2 regions of the Ensifer sp. 22521 genome follow, and region 2 is predicted to be linked to the other one. Evidence: riboswitches for the same ligand, from Rfam matches in the RefSeq annotation. Region 2 holds a riboswitch; the other holds the start of a gene.
The links. Region 2 has a riboswitch for S-adenosylmethionine ahead of ACTJKE_RS17215 (O-succinylhomoserine sulfhydrylase). Riboswitches for the same ligand answer to the same signal wherever they lie in the genome.

Region 1: another riboswitch for S-adenosylmethionine. It lies ahead of metA (homoserine O-acetyltransferase MetA); the one in region 2 lies ahead of ACTJKE_RS17215 (O-succinylhomoserine sulfhydrylase).

What each region holds. Positions count from the first base shown of each region.
Region 1 is NZ_JBQENM010000002.1:261,905-269,010, forward strand. Features, by position in the region: gene ACTJKE_RS03325 (vWA domain-containing protein) at 1-435, opposite strand, end outside; gene metA (homoserine O-acetyltransferase MetA) at 439-1,371, opposite strand; SAM riboswitch at 1,433-1,510, opposite strand; gene ACTJKE_RS03335 (NUDIX hydrolase) at 1,738-2,190, opposite strand; gene ACTJKE_RS03340 (AAA family ATPase) at 2,187-3,026, opposite strand; gene ACTJKE_RS03345 (RidA family protein) at 3,139-3,519, opposite strand; gene leuD (3-isopropylmalate dehydratase small subunit) at 3,528-4,133, opposite strand; gene ACTJKE_RS03355 (VOC family protein) at 4,288-4,719, opposite strand; gene ACTJKE_RS03360 (hypothetical protein) at 4,908-5,162, opposite strand; gene ACTJKE_RS03365 (HpcH/HpaI aldolase/citrate lyase family protein) at 5,288-6,193, shown strand; gene ACTJKE_RS03370 (DUF1737 domain-containing protein) at 6,190-6,396, shown strand; gene ACTJKE_RS03375 (metallopeptidase family protein) at 6,619-7,053, opposite strand.
Region 2 is NZ_JBQENM010000010.1:123,587-130,692, forward strand. Features, by position in the region: gene ACTJKE_RS17175 (winged helix-turn-helix transcriptional regulator) at 1-357, shown strand, start outside; gene ACTJKE_RS17180 (calcium:proton antiporter) at 385-1,473, opposite strand; gene ACTJKE_RS17185 (S24 family peptidase) at 1,655-2,305, shown strand; gene ACTJKE_RS17190 (thermonuclease family protein) at 2,319-3,173, shown strand; gene ACTJKE_RS17195 (tellurite resistance TerB family protein) at 3,323-3,733, shown strand; gene ACTJKE_RS17200 (transporter substrate-binding domain-containing protein) at 3,877-4,710, opposite strand; tRNA gene ACTJKE_RS17205 (tRNA-Gly) at 4,852-4,926, opposite strand; gene ACTJKE_RS17210 (2'-deoxycytidine 5'-triphosphate deaminase) at 5,008-6,105, opposite strand; SAM riboswitch at 6,180-6,258, shown strand; gene ACTJKE_RS17215 (O-succinylhomoserine sulfhydrylase) at 6,304-7,106, shown strand, end outside.

The DNA of each region.
Region 1 (7,106 bases), on a different contig from region 2:
GGCGCCGAAGGGGGAGGTGCCGGCGGTGCCGATCCATTTCGAGCCGCCCTGATGCCGGCCTTGCTGCTCCCGAAGCCGTTGGCGCAGGGTCTCCATCAGCTTGTCGAAGCCCCCGAGGGATTCGATCAGGCGCTTTTCTTCCTCGGTCAGGTGTTTTTCGGCGAGCTTGCGCAGCCAGTCCTCGGGGATGACGGCCTCTTCGCCCGTCTCCATGGGATTGACCGCCTCGAGCCCGGAGAAGCAGTGCTGGAACACCCGGTCGAAGCGGTCGATATGGCGCTCGTCCTTCACCAGCGCCGTGCGCGCCAGGAAGTAGAAGGCTTCGACATCGAATGTGGCGATGCCCGCCTCCATCCCCTCGATCAGCGACAGGAATTCCCGGAGCGTCACCGGAACTTTCGCCGCTTTGAGTTCGAGGAAGAAGGGGATGAACATCGGTCAGTCCTGGCTTTCTCCGGTGCCGATCTCTGCGAGATCATAGGGCGTCGTCTGGTACATCTCGTTGATCCAGTTGCCGAAGAAGAGGTGCGCATGGCTGCGCCAGCGGTTCTGCGGCGGCAGGGTCGAATCGTTGTGCGGGAAATAGTCGTGCGGCATCTTGATCGGCACGCCTGCGTCCACGTCGCGAAAATATTCGTCCGACAGCGAGGTCGAATCATACTCCACGTGGTTGAACATGTAGAGCCGGTTGCCCTTTTTCTCGTGCACGAGGCAGACGCCCATCTCCTTCGATTCCATCAGGATTTCGAGGCTGGGCACCTTGTCGATGTCGGCACGCCTGACCTCGGTCCAACGCGAGACGGGGACGGCGAAGTCGTCGGAGAAGCCGTTGAGATAGACCGACGAGCGATTGAGGTTCTGGTGGCGGTAGACGCCAAAGGCCTTCTCGTTCAGCGGATACTTCGGCACGTCGTGGAAATGGTAGATCGCCGCCATCGCCCCCCAGCAGACATTAAGCGTCGAATGCACGTTGGTCTCCGTCCAATCGAGGATGCGCTTCAATTCGTCCCAATAGGTGACGTCCTCGTATTCGAGCGTCTCGACCGGCGCGCCGGTGATGATGAAGCCGTCGAACTTGCGGCCCTTCACCTCGTCCCAGGTCTCGTAGAAAGAAAGCAGGTGATCTTCCGAGGTGTTCTTCGCCCGGTGGGCGCCGATGCGTACCAGCGACAATTCCACCTGCAGCGGCGAGGCGCCGATCAGGCGCGCCATCTGGATCTCGGTCTTGATCTTGTTCGGCATGAGGTTCAGGAGCCCGATCTGGAGCGGGCGGATATCCTGACGGATCGCCACGGTCTCGGTCATCACCCGCACACCCTCATGCACGAGGGTTTCGAAAGCGGGCAGCGTATCGGGAATCTTGATGGGCATGGGCTTCCACTCGATCAATACAAAAAAACCGGCGGCGATTGATCGCGACCGGTCCTCGGAAATCCAACTTTCCTCGGCCCTTTAGCGACTTGTTTAACGTGGCTGCAAGCCGGCCGGCCAAATCACCACGAGGAATTTGATAGCGCGACTGGGGCGCGGGGGTCAAGAAAAACGATTCGGGCGGTCGGGCGGCCCCTCATCCCGCTTCCGCGACCTTCTCCCCGCAGGCGGGGAGAAGGGAGCTTGTGGCACCCGCTCGCGCCTCCCAGGGACCGATCATTTCCGTTCCAGAAAGAAGCCCGGACATCATTGTCTCGCGGCGACCGTCGCCATTTCCGTCCCCTCTCCCCGGCTGCGGGGAGAGGGCTAGGGTGAGGGGCAACTTCCGTGCGTGTGAAGATAATCTAGGCCGTCCTGCATGCCGTATCCGAGCCGACGGCTAGCCTCGTCTAAGCCGAGCCAGAAGAAGCGAAAGCGGATCGGCGCACCACCGCCAAAGGGCGTCATTTCATGGTGCAGCCAGGTTTTCTGTTGCTCGCCGGCAAGGGCGACATGAAAATAGTGCCGGCGATGGCAGATGGTCTGGCCTTCCTTCCGGAAGGAGTAGTCCTTCGTGACGAGATGGGTGAGGCCCCGCGATGGCGTCAGCCCGGTCTCTTCCACGAATTCCCGCAAGGCCGATGTTTCCGGGCTCTCGCCCGGCTCCATCGTGCCGCCGGGCACCTGCAGCTCGATCTCGGGAAAGTCCGGCTCGTCGAAGACCAGCAACTGATCTTGCCAGGTGGCGTAGATCAGGACCTTGTGGGCGTCCGGGCTCATCCGTCGCGGCGTGCCATGAAGGCCAGGCGTTCGAAGAGATGCACGTCCTGCTCGTTCTTCAGCAGCGCGCCGTGCAGCTTCGGCAGCATGGTCTTGGCGTCGGCGCGGAGGTCGGCCGGATCGACCTCGTCGGCAACCAGCAGGCGGATCCAGTCGAGCGCTTCGGAGGTGGAAGGCTTCTTTTTGAGGCCCGGCACCTGGCGGATGTCGTAGAAGGCGGCAAGGGCTGCCGAAAGCAACGTCTTGCGGATCCCGGGATAGTGCACCTCGACGATGCGGGCGAGCGTTTCGGCGTCGGGAAAGCGGATATAGTGGAAGAAGCAGCGGCGCAGAAATGCGTCCGGCAATTCCTTCTCGTTGTTGGAGGTGATGATGACGATCGGCCGGTGACGGGCGCCGATCATCTCGCCGGTCTCGTAGACATGGAATTCCATGCGGTCGAGTTCCTGCAAGAGGTCGTTCGGAAACTCGATGTCGGCCTTGTCGATCTCGTCGATCAGAAGCACCACGCGACGGTCGGCCTCGAAGGCCTGCCAGAGCTTGCCCTTGCGGATATAGTTCCTGACCTCGTTGACGCGCTCGTCGCCGAGCTGGCTGTCGCGCAGGCGCGACACGGCATCATACTCGTAAAGGCCCTGCTGCGCCTTGGTCGTCGACTTGACGCTCCATTCGATCAGATCGAGGCCAAGGGCAGCGGCAATCTGGCGGGCAAGCTCGGTCTTGCCGGTGCCGGGTTCACCCTTGACGAGCAGCGGCCGCTCCAGCCGGATCGCAGCATTGACGGCGATCATCAGGTCCTTGTCGGCGATGTAATCTGCGGTGCCTTCGAATTGCATAATCGTCTTCCGGTTCAGCATAGGTCTAGCAGGCGGTGTCCATGGACTATCGCATATTGGCCAAAATCGGAATCGATTTGAGAAGAGATGGCGTGAGCAGAAAAGCTCGGTCTCAGCCGCGGAGGGCGGTGACTTCGATCTCGATCAGCATTTCCGGGCGGATCAGATCGCAGACGATCATGGTTGCGGCCGGACGGATCTCGCCGAAGACTTCGCCGAAGATCGGGAACACCCGGTCGGCGAAGCTGGCATCGGTGACGTAGTAGTGATTGCGCACCACGTCTTTAAGCGAGAAGCCCGCTTCCTTCAGTGCGCCCTCGATCGTCTTCAGGCAATTGCGCGCCTGCTCTTCCACCGTTTCGGGCATGGTCATGGTGGCATAGTCGTAGCCGGTCGTGCCGGAGACGAAGCACCAGTCGCCCATCGCGACGGCACGCGAATAGCCTGCCGTCTTTTCGAAGGGCGAACCCGAAGAGATGAGCTTGCGCGCCATGTCTCGCTTTAAGCCCAGGGGCGCGAGGCGCCGACCGTCTTCTCGAAGCTGTCGATCGCGGTTGCCTTTTCCAGCGTCAGGCCGATATCGTCGAGGCCGTTCAGCAGGCAGTGGCGCTTGAAGGCATCGACCTCGAACTTGACCGAGCCGCCGTCCGGGCCGGTGATTTCCTGGGATTCCAGGTCGACCGAGAGGATGGCGTTGGAGCCGCGCGAAGCGTCGTCCATCAGCTTGTCGAGGTCGGCCTGGCTGACGACGATCGGCAGAATGCCGTTCTTAAAACAGTTGTTGTAGAAGATGTCGGCAAAGGACGTGGAGATCACGCAGCGGATGCCGAAGTCGAGCAGCGCCCAGGGGGCATGCTCGCGCGAGGAGCCGCAGCCGAAGTTGTCGCCGGCAACCAGGATCTTGGCGTTCTGGTAGGCGGGTTTGTTGAGCACGAAGTCCGGGTTGACCGAGCCATCCTCATTGTAGCGGGCTTCGGCGAAAAGGCCCTTGCCTAGGCCGGTGCGCTTGATCGTCTTCAGGTAATCCTTCGGAATGATCATGTCCGTGTCGATGTTGACGACGGGGAGGGGGGCGGCGACACCGGTGAGCTTGACGAATTTTTCCATAACTTCAGGCCTTCGATTTCAGAAGAATGTTGCGCTAGCGTTTAGATGAGTTTTGCGCCGAAATGAAGGAAAATCTATCCAAACACGCTTCGCCGGGCGGGTGAAAATGCCCGCCCGGTGAAAGCTTCGCCCGGATTTCGATTGTCGGGAAGCCTCAGCCTGCCTTCACCGGGCTGTTCATGGCCCAGAGAACGCCGAAGGGATCGCGGAGCTGGCCGTAGCGGTCGCCCCAGAACATCACCTCGATCGGCATCACCACCTCGGCGCCGGCGGCAACGGCGCGGTCCCACCAGGCATCGATGTCCTCGACGGTGAGCGTCAAGGTAAAGGCCTGCGGCTTTTCCAGCGGATGGCCATATTCCGGATAGGCATCCGCCAGCATCAGCGAGCTGCCGTTGACGTAGAGATGGATGTGCATCGTCCGGCCCTGCTCGTCGAGCGGATGCCGGTTGACCTCCTTGGCGCCGAAGGCGCGCTGGTAGAATTCGGATGCCTTGGCGGCGCCATCGACCTGAAGATAGGGCAGAAGCCCGTTCAGGACCGGTGCCGGCTGCTTCGTTTCGGTTTGCTGCGTCTCAGTGTCCATGTCGTTCTCCATCCTGTTCGAAGAGCCAGGACCGTGCTGGCCTGCCTCAAGGACGGACATGGAGCGATGGATCCGACACGGGGATGGAAAAATTTCGCAGCCGGCTGAATGGCAGCTCTCGAGAAACAGCAAAAGGCTTCGAGCCGATTACGGATCGGCCCGATTGCGGATCACTACGATCGCCGGGATCAGAGGTCGATGATCGTGCCGCGACCGTCGTTCCAGATGCGCATCTCGCGCTGGCTGTGGGCGGCAGCGGCGGCGGCCGGACGGGCGGTGGCGCGGGCCGGCCTGAGGTTCAGCCGGGCGGCAATCGCGCTGCCGATCACGACGACGGCGGCGATGCCGGCCAGTGCCAGCGCCAGCGAGGCGGTCAGAACGAAGGCCGCAAACGTGATGGTCAGGGCTGCGGCCGTGAAGAGAACAGAGCGAATGCTTTGCATAATCGTCACCTTTCTGATGGCGATGTGGGGGCTCCTCCCCGCACTTGCAAGAGGCGGCTTTGCGAAAGGGGTGCGGCGGTTCGCCTCGTCTTGCGGAACGAGGCAAAGGCGGGCACAACTGAAACATGAGCAAATCGATCGAACATCACCCGGTGCGCCTGCGTCGCTCGGTGCTATCGGTGCCGGCCGACAATGCCCGCGCGCTTGCCAAGGTCGCTGAACTCGCGACCGATGCCGCGATCTTCGATCTCGAGGATGCGGTTGCGCCTGAGCGCAAGATGGAAGCACGCGAGGCGCTGGTTCGGCATCTGACGACGAACCGGCCGGATTGTGAGATCGTCATCCGCATCAATGCGCTCGGTTCCGGCTTTGGCCAGGACGATCTCGCCGCGGTGCTTGCGGCGAAGCCCGACGCCATTCTTCTGCCGAAGGTCGAAAGCCCGGCGGATATCCAGGCGGCGGCCGACTGGCTGGCCGAAAACGATGCGCCGGAGACGCTGCGTCTCTGGGCGATGATCGAGACGCCGCGCGGTGTCATCAACGCGCCTCTTATCGCCGAGACCGGCCGCACCTTCGGCGGCCGGCTCGATTGTTTCGTCGTTGGTCTCAACGACCTGCGCAAGGACACCGGCGTTCCGGATCGCCCCGGTCGCCCCTATCTCGTTCCCTGGCTGATGCAGATCCTGCTTGCCGCCCGCGGCGGCGGGCTCGACGTCATCGACGCCGTGTTCAACGATTTTCGCGACGCTGATGGATTCGACGAGGAATGCCGGCAGGGCCGCGACATGGGCTATGACGGCAAGATGCTGATCCACCCGGCCCAGATCGGCCCGGCAAACGAACGTTTCGGCGTCGAGCAGATCGCCGTCGACGAGGCGCGCGCGATCATCGCTGCCTTTGCGCTCTCGGAAAACGCCGGCAAGGGCGTCATCAATCTCAACGGACGGATGGTCGAGCGGCTGCACCTCGATCAGGCCGTGATGCTCGCCGCCAAGGCGGATCTCATCGAAAAACGAAAGACAAGATCTTGAAACTCTATCGCTTCCTGACCGGTCCCGACGACGCTTCCTTCTGTCACAAGGTGACGGCAGCGCTGAACCAGGGCTGGAGCCTGCACGGCTCGCCCACCTATGCCTTCAATGCCGATACGCAGCACATGCAGTGCGGCCAGGCGGTGTTCAAGGAGGTCGAGGGCAAGGATTACACCCCGGATATCAAGCTGTCGGAACAGTAGTCGAGGCTGTTTGCCGTCGTGCAAGTTTGCCCCTCACCCTAACCCTCTCCCCGCAGGCGGGGCGAGGGGACGCGGTTGATGCTCGCAATCGGCGTGTGAGGCCTGTTTTCTGGTATCGGTTAACCCGTGCTCCGATTGGGATGCGAACGGTACCGCGAGTCTCCTTCGCCCCGCTTGCGGGGAGAAGGTGCCGGCAGGCGGATGAGGGGCAGATAAAACGGGTTAGCCGCCGACGTGCTCGACGCTGGCTTCGATCCGCTCCATGTCGTCGTCGGAAAGGCCGAAGTGATGGCCGATCTCATGGATCAGGACATGGGTGATGATGTCACCCAGCGTCTCCTCGTTCTCAGCCCAATAGTCGATGATCGGGCGGCGATAGAGGGTGATGCGGTTTGGAAACTGGCCGGTTTCCATGGTGAAGCGCTCGCTGATGCCACGGCCCTCGAAAAGGCCCAGCAGATCGAAAGGCGTTTCCAGTGCCATGTCCTCGAAAATGTCGTCGCTCGGGAAGTCGGCAACTTCGATGATGAGGTCGGTCGTCAGCTGGCGGAATTCCTGCGGCAGGTGGCCGTAGGCTTCCAGTGCGAGCTGTTCAAAAGTGGTAAGCGTCGGTGCGTGGCGTTCCCGCCAATCATCGGTCTGGTCAATGCGGGCCATAGGCACTCCTTGTTGCCCTCCATATAGCGATTTTGCCAGTGTTTTTCGAGTGT
Region 2 (7,106 bases):
ATCCTGGCGGATCGGCTGAAGATGCTGGTCGAGCAGGGCATGCTGACCAAGGCGGACGACCCCACGCACAAGCAGAAGGCGATCTACAGTCTCACGGAGATGACGATCGCGCTGGTGCCGATCATGGCCCAGCTCGGCGCCTGGGGGCGGCGCTATCTGCCGGTCAGCGAAGAGCTCAGTATTCGCGCCGAGCAGATGGAAAACGGCGGTCCGGAACTCTGGGACCGCTTCATGGACGAGTTGCGACACGATCATCTCGGCGCGCTGCTCGATGGTCCGCCGCGGGTGCGCGCTACACTGCAGGCAGCCTATGAAGAGGTGGTGGCAAGAAAGGCACGCGAAAAGGCGACGGCCTGAGGCTATACGAACAGGCACTTCATCCGCTCAGAGCCCGATCACAGACAGCATGACGAAGGTCGCGAACAGCACGAAATGAGTCATGCCCTCAATGGCGTTGGTCTGGCCGTCGTTGAGGTTGATCGCGGCCACGATCAAAGTGACCGCCACCATCACCGTCTGCACCGGCGACATGGCCATCAGGAAGGGCTGGCCGGTATAGAGCGCGATCGCCTCCATGACCGGCACCGTCAGGATCACCGTCGAAAGCGATGCCCCGAGCGCGATGTTGACGACCGCCTGCATGCGGTTGGCGAGTGCCGCCCGCATCGCGGTCATGACTTCCGGCGAGGCAGAGATCACGGCAACGACGATGGCGGTCACCGCCGGCGGGGCGCCGCTCCCCTTCAGGCCCGAGGTCAGCAGCGACGACATCACTTCCGCCAGCACGCCGATCAACACGATGCCAAGGATCAGTATCACGATCGACGGCAGCACCGGCTGATCCGGCCCACCCTGTATCGCGCTCCCCTCGCCCTTCGCCTTCGGATAGCTGTAGCTGAAGAAGTAGCTGTGCACCCCCACCTGCATGCGCAGGAACAGGGCATAGAGGGTGATCATCGCGCCGATGGTGAAGGCCGAATAGAGATGCCATCTCGCCGCCGGCACGAACTCCGGAACGACCATCGAGATGCCCATCGCCGTCAGAATCATGACGCTGTAGGTGCGGGCGGAATCGTCGTTATAGGGCTGCTCTCCATGTTTCAGGCCACCAAGCAGGGCGGCGAGGCCCAGGATGCCGTTGATATCGAGCATGACGGCCGCATAGATCGTGTCGCGCACGAGCGTCGGCGAGGTCTCGCTGGTCATCATGATCGCCAGCACGACGACCTCGACCAAGACCGCCGAGAGCGTCAGGATCATCGTGCCATAGGGATCGCCGACCTTGGACGCCAGCACCTCGGCATGGTGCGACACGCGCAGCGAGGCGAGCACGATCGCCACCACGAGACCGGCGGCACCGAGAAGCGTTGCCAGGCGCCCCATTTCGAGAAGCTCATGCTCCAGCGCGATCCCGGCAATCGCCGCAGCGAGGGCCACGAACAGCAGACGCTCCGATCTCATGCGCGCCAACAAACGTTCCCTCCGATGAAAGCCTGTCCTGCCCGTCACGCGAACTATAGGGGCCGCCGCCCCCAAAGCAAATGACGGAGAAAGGACTATTTTCCTTCGGATTCTTTACCGGTACTTCGCGTTTCGATAGTGTGGTGTCGAACAAACCCAGCAAGTGGCCGCCTGTTCGGCCCGGACCTTTCGCATGTTGTCTCACGGCACGATCTGGCACGCCATCGATGCATTGGCCGAGCGCAATCAGCTCTCGCCTTCCGGTCTCGCCCGCCGCGCCGGGCTCGACCCCACCTCCTTCAACAAGTCCAAGCGCCACTCTGCCGACGGGCGGGAACGCTGGCCTTCGACGGAATCGATCGCCAAGGTGCTCGAGGCGACCGGCGCCACGATGGACCAGTTCACCAGCCTGTTGAGCCCGAATGACACTCAGGCCACCCCGGCGACTGCAAGTGCCGCGATCCCGCTGATCGGCTTCGCCCAGGCGGGTGCCGGCGGCTTCTTCGACGACGGCGGTTTTCCGGCCGGCCAGGGCTGGGACGTGATCGACTTTCCAACAGTGGCGGAACGCCGGACGGGCATCTACGCGCTTGAGGTGCAGGGCGATAGCATGCTGCCACTGTACCGCGACGGCGACACCCTGATCGTCGATCCGGGGGCGCAGGTTCGGCGCGGCGACCGCGTCGTGGTCAAGACACGCGAAGGCGAGGTCATGGCGAAGGTCCTGACACGCCAGACGCCGCGCACGATCGAACTCCTTTCCCTCAACCCGGAGCACCCGAACCGGGGCTTCGAGATCAGCCAGATCGAATGGATCGCCCGGATCATCTGGGCCAGCCAATAGGACGTTCTTCCTGATGCGGCAGCATTTATACTCCCTTGCCGGCGGCATCGCCGCGATCGCGCTTTTCACCGGCATCCTCTACGCGGGTGCAGCCGCCATTCGCGACCGCGAGAGTGCCGCCACGCCGGACTTCGTCCTCGAAACGCCCGACATGACGGAAATCGAGCCGGCGCCGGATGACGCCGAAACGGATGATAACGTACCGCTCGACTTGGGAACACCGACCGACGGCACCGCGCAGCCCGGTGCGGTTACGACCGGCGATCAACCGCAGACGTCGACGACGGAAAACGCCGCACGCGCCATCGAGCCGCAACAATTCGGTCTGCCCGACACCGTCACCGGCGCGCCGCTCGAACGCGCGGAGCCGCGTGCCCCGCTGTCAGAGCCGGAGAAGCAAGCGAAGGCGACCGCCGGGCCGACCATCCTCTATCGCCCCGTGGCGATCGCCGCCGGTGTGATCCAGTTCGACAAGCTCACGCTGCAGATCGATGGCATCGAGCCCGAGCAGGCAGAGAGAACCTGCGAAACCGGGGGGAAGAGTTGGCCCTGCGGCATCGTCGCACGGACGGCCTTCAGAAACTTGCTGCGCGCACGCGCGGTCAGCTGCGACATGCCCGAGGGGAGCGCCGGCGCATCGGCCACCGCTTCCTGCTCGCTCGGCGGGCAGGATCTCGCAACCTGGCTCGTCGACAACGGCTGGGCGACGCCGGTACCCGGCTCGCCGCTCAAGACGCGGGCCGACGCTGCGCGCCAGGCGAAGCTCGGCTTCTATGGCGAAGATCCGCGCGACCTCAGTCACACGCCGATGACGTTCGACGACCCAACCCTCGGCACCGGGATGGACGAGCCGCAGCCAGACTTGTAAACAGCCGCGGCAATTCCCAGCTCTCAACCGTCCAGATCATCTCATTACATCGTTGAAACAGTGAGATGATCCAACTCTTTGAAACTCTGCAATCCGGATGGACACCGCTTCACGCCGTTCCCGGAATTGCGCTACCGCCGGAAAGACCCATGCTGCCAAGCCTCAGCCACCACGAAGCGCTCATCTATGTCATGGTGATGATGTCGGCGGTCGACCGCGAGATGAGCGACGACGAATTCACCCGCATCGGCCGGCTGGTGCAGTTCCTGCCGGTCTTCGAGGGATTCGACGAGGACCAGCTCGTCCATATCGGCCACGAATGCTCCGCCCAGCTCGCGGCTCCCGAGGGGTTGGACATCGCGCTGGAAATCGTGCGCGAGGCGCTTCCGGAAAAGTTCCATGAGACGGCCTATGCACTTGCCGTCGAGATCGCCGCCGCGGACCAGCGCATTCGCAACGAAGAGATCCGGCTGTTGCAATTGCTGCGCGACCGCCTCGGTCTCGACAAGCTCACCTGCGCCGCCATCGAACGAGGGGCGCTTGCTCGCTTCCGCCGGTAGCTCATCATTTCCTGGCGTTCACGCCAAGCTGTCTACAGCGCTGCGCGTCTTATCAGACGCGCAAAGGTCGCTGTAGCACTTTGAATTGCTGCATGTTTTTGACCTTTGATCGGGTACGATTAAAGGAAACATGCAGTGGGCGCTCAATAGATGCCGTTGGGGAAGTAGCGCAGGTAGATTTCCTCGAGCCGGCCGCTGCGCGAAAGCGCCAGCAGCGCGTGGTCGATCGCCTGGGTCAGCGCCGGTTCGGATTTGCGGTTCATGATCGTCAGGCCTTCACCGAGAAAGCGTTGCGAGAAATAGGCACCATCGACGAGTGCGCAGCAGCCCCCGGCAGTCGTGCCTGAGATCCAGAAGGAAAGCTGCAAACCGTCGGAAAAGACCGCCGGCACCTCACCCTTCTGCAGTGCCGTGAGCATGGCATCGCGATCTGGGAAGACCTTGGCCCCGATACTCGGGAAGAACGCCTTGAACATGGCCTCATGGGTGGTGCCCGCCACGACACCGACCGTTTTTTTCCTGAGGTCCTTCGGACCCGTCACGGCGCCGGCCGCCTTGGTGTTGATGGCCAAGCGGGCCGGAAGCCGCATGAAGGCGCGCGAGAAGCCGAAGCGCTGGCGCAGTTCCGGGCCGACGGCGATACCGGCGGCAACCGCTTCGCCCTGCCCCTGCTCCAGCGCCGGCAGCAGTTCCGCATAGGTCACTGCCTGGATCTGGCATTTGGCTTCGATGTCGAGCTCGCGGCAGATCTCGCGCACGAGATCGACGTGAAAACCGGAGAGCTTGCCGGACTGATCGATGAAGTTGAACGGCGGAAAGTCGACCGTCGTCAGGAAGCGCAAGCGCGCAAGGCCCGTGAGATCGGGCTTGGCGATGCGTTCGCGCGCATCGAACAGAATGGGCAGGTCCCTGGGCTGGGCCGCAAGCGGCGTTGCGATCAGGGACGCGCAGAGAGCGAACAGGGAAAGAAATCTCATGGGCAGCGGGCCGGCACGGTTCTTGTCTCAGGGGCGGCGCTTGGAACCGCGGGATGATTCATCGAGCGGTAAAGTAACCGTCCGCAAGGCAACTGGCCATAGGTCTCGCTCGAACGAGGCAAAAGAGGCTTCAGGAAGGATTGGAGCGGGTGATCGGGATCGAACCGACGACATCAAGCTTGGGAAGCTGGCGTTCTACCACTGAACTACACCCGCGATGCCTGCGAAATTTCCCGAACCGGGACGATCTGTCAAGGACCCTTGCGCGGTATCGCACGAGGGTCCCGTGCAAAATCCCTACTCGGCGCGGAAATGTTTCGAAAGCTTCAGGCCCTGGGCCTGGTAGTTGGAGCCGACGCCGAGGCCGTAGAGACCGTCAGGACGCTCCAACATGTGTTCATAGATCAGGCGGCCGACGATCTGGCCATGTTCGAGGATGAACGGCACCTCGTGGCTGCGCACTTCCAGAACGGCGCGGCTACCGCTGCCACCGGCAGAGGCATGGCCGAAGCCGGGATCGAAGAAGCCGGCATAGTGCACGCGAAACTCGCCCACCAGCGGATCGAACGGCGTCATCTCGGCCGCGTAAAGCGGCGGCACATGCACCGCTTCGCGCGAGACGAGGATGTAGAACTCGTCCGGATCGAGGATCAGCTCGTCGCGTCCGCGGCTGTAGAGCGGCTCCCAGAAATCGAAGATCTTGTGCTGCGCCTTCTTGTCGACGTCGATGACCGCGGTGTGGTGTTTGCCACGGTAGCCGATCAGACCCTCCGGACCGGTGCCCTTGAGGTCGATCGACAGCGCAATGCCGCCGCCGCTGACATTCGGGCGTTCGCTCGCCACCAGCACGTCGCTTTCATGCAGCGCCAGCAGCTCCTGTTCGGAGAGCAGCGACTGGCCCATGCGGAAGCGGATCTGCGACAGGCGCGAACCACGGCGCACGACGATCGGGAAGGTGCGCGGGCTGATTTCGAGATAGAGCGGACCGCTATAGCCGGCAGGAATCTTGTCGAACTCCTGGGCGCGGTCGGTGATCACGCGGGTGAAGATGTCGAGGCGGCCGGTCGAGCTTTTCGGATTGGCCGAGGCCGACATGCCCGCAGGCAGCGCCAGGCTCTCCATCAACGGCACGATGTACACGCAGCCGGTTTCAAGCACGGCACCGTCGGTGAGATCGACGACATGCAGCTTCAGCCGGTCGAGCTTGTCGGCGACGAGGTGGGACGGGCCGGGCATGAAGCTCGCGCGGACGCGGAAAGCCTTGGCGCCAAGGCGCAGGTCGAGGCTTGCCGGCTGGATCTGATCGTCATCCAGCGGCCTCTCGCTCTTCAGGCGCCCCGTTTCGAGCAGCGCGGCAATCGCGCGGTCGGCCAAAATCCCAGTATCGCGGGCCATTGCAGTCCTCTTTCCAGTTGCGAGACAAAACCAAACTCCGGGAATTGACGCAAGCGCACCCTAGCAGTATTGAAGCTTTATCCCGTGGTGATTTGGCCGGTCGGCTTGCAGCCACGTTAAACAAGTAGCTAAAAAGGCCGGGTGTCAAACCGGCTCGTTTTTGCGGCCGGTTTTTTTGTTTTTGAAGGTGATCGTCACATGAGCAAAAACTGGCGCCCGGCAACCCAACTCGTCCACGGCGGAACCACCCGCTCCCAGCATGGCGAGACGTCCGAGGCGATCTTCCTCACCCAGGGCTTCGTTTACGAGACATCCGAGGCGGCAGAAGCGCGTTTCAAGGGCGAGACCGAAGGCTTCATCTATGCCCGCTACGGCAGCCCGACCAACGACATGTTCGAAAAGCGCATGTGCATGCTGGAAGGCGCCGAAGACGCGCGGGCCACGGCTTCGGGCATGGCTGCCGTTTCTGCAGCAATCCTCTGCCAGCTGAAGGCCGGCGATCATATCGTTGCCGCCCGTGCGCTGTTCGGTTCCTGCCGCTGGGTGGTCGAAACGCTGGCGCCGAAATACGGCATCGAATGCACCTTGGTCGATGGACGCGATCTCGCCAACTGGGAAAAGGCGATCCAGAAGAACACCAAGGTCTTCTTCCTGGAAAGCCCGACCAACCCGACCCTCGAAGTCATCGACATTGCCGGTGTGGCCAAGCTCGCCAACCAGATCGGCGCCAAGGTCGTCGTCGACAACGTCTTTGCGACGCCACTCTTCCAGAAGCCGCTGGAACTCGGCGCCCATATCGTCGTCTATTCCGCCACCAAGCATATCGATGGCCAGGGCCGCTGCCTCGGCGGCGTCGTGCTTGCTGACAAGGAATGGATCAACGAGAACCTGCACGACTACTTCCGTCATACCGGCCCGGCCATGTCGCCGTTCAATGCCTGGACGCTGCTGAAGGGTATCGAAACCCTGCCGCTGCGCGTGCGCCAGCAGACGGAAACCGC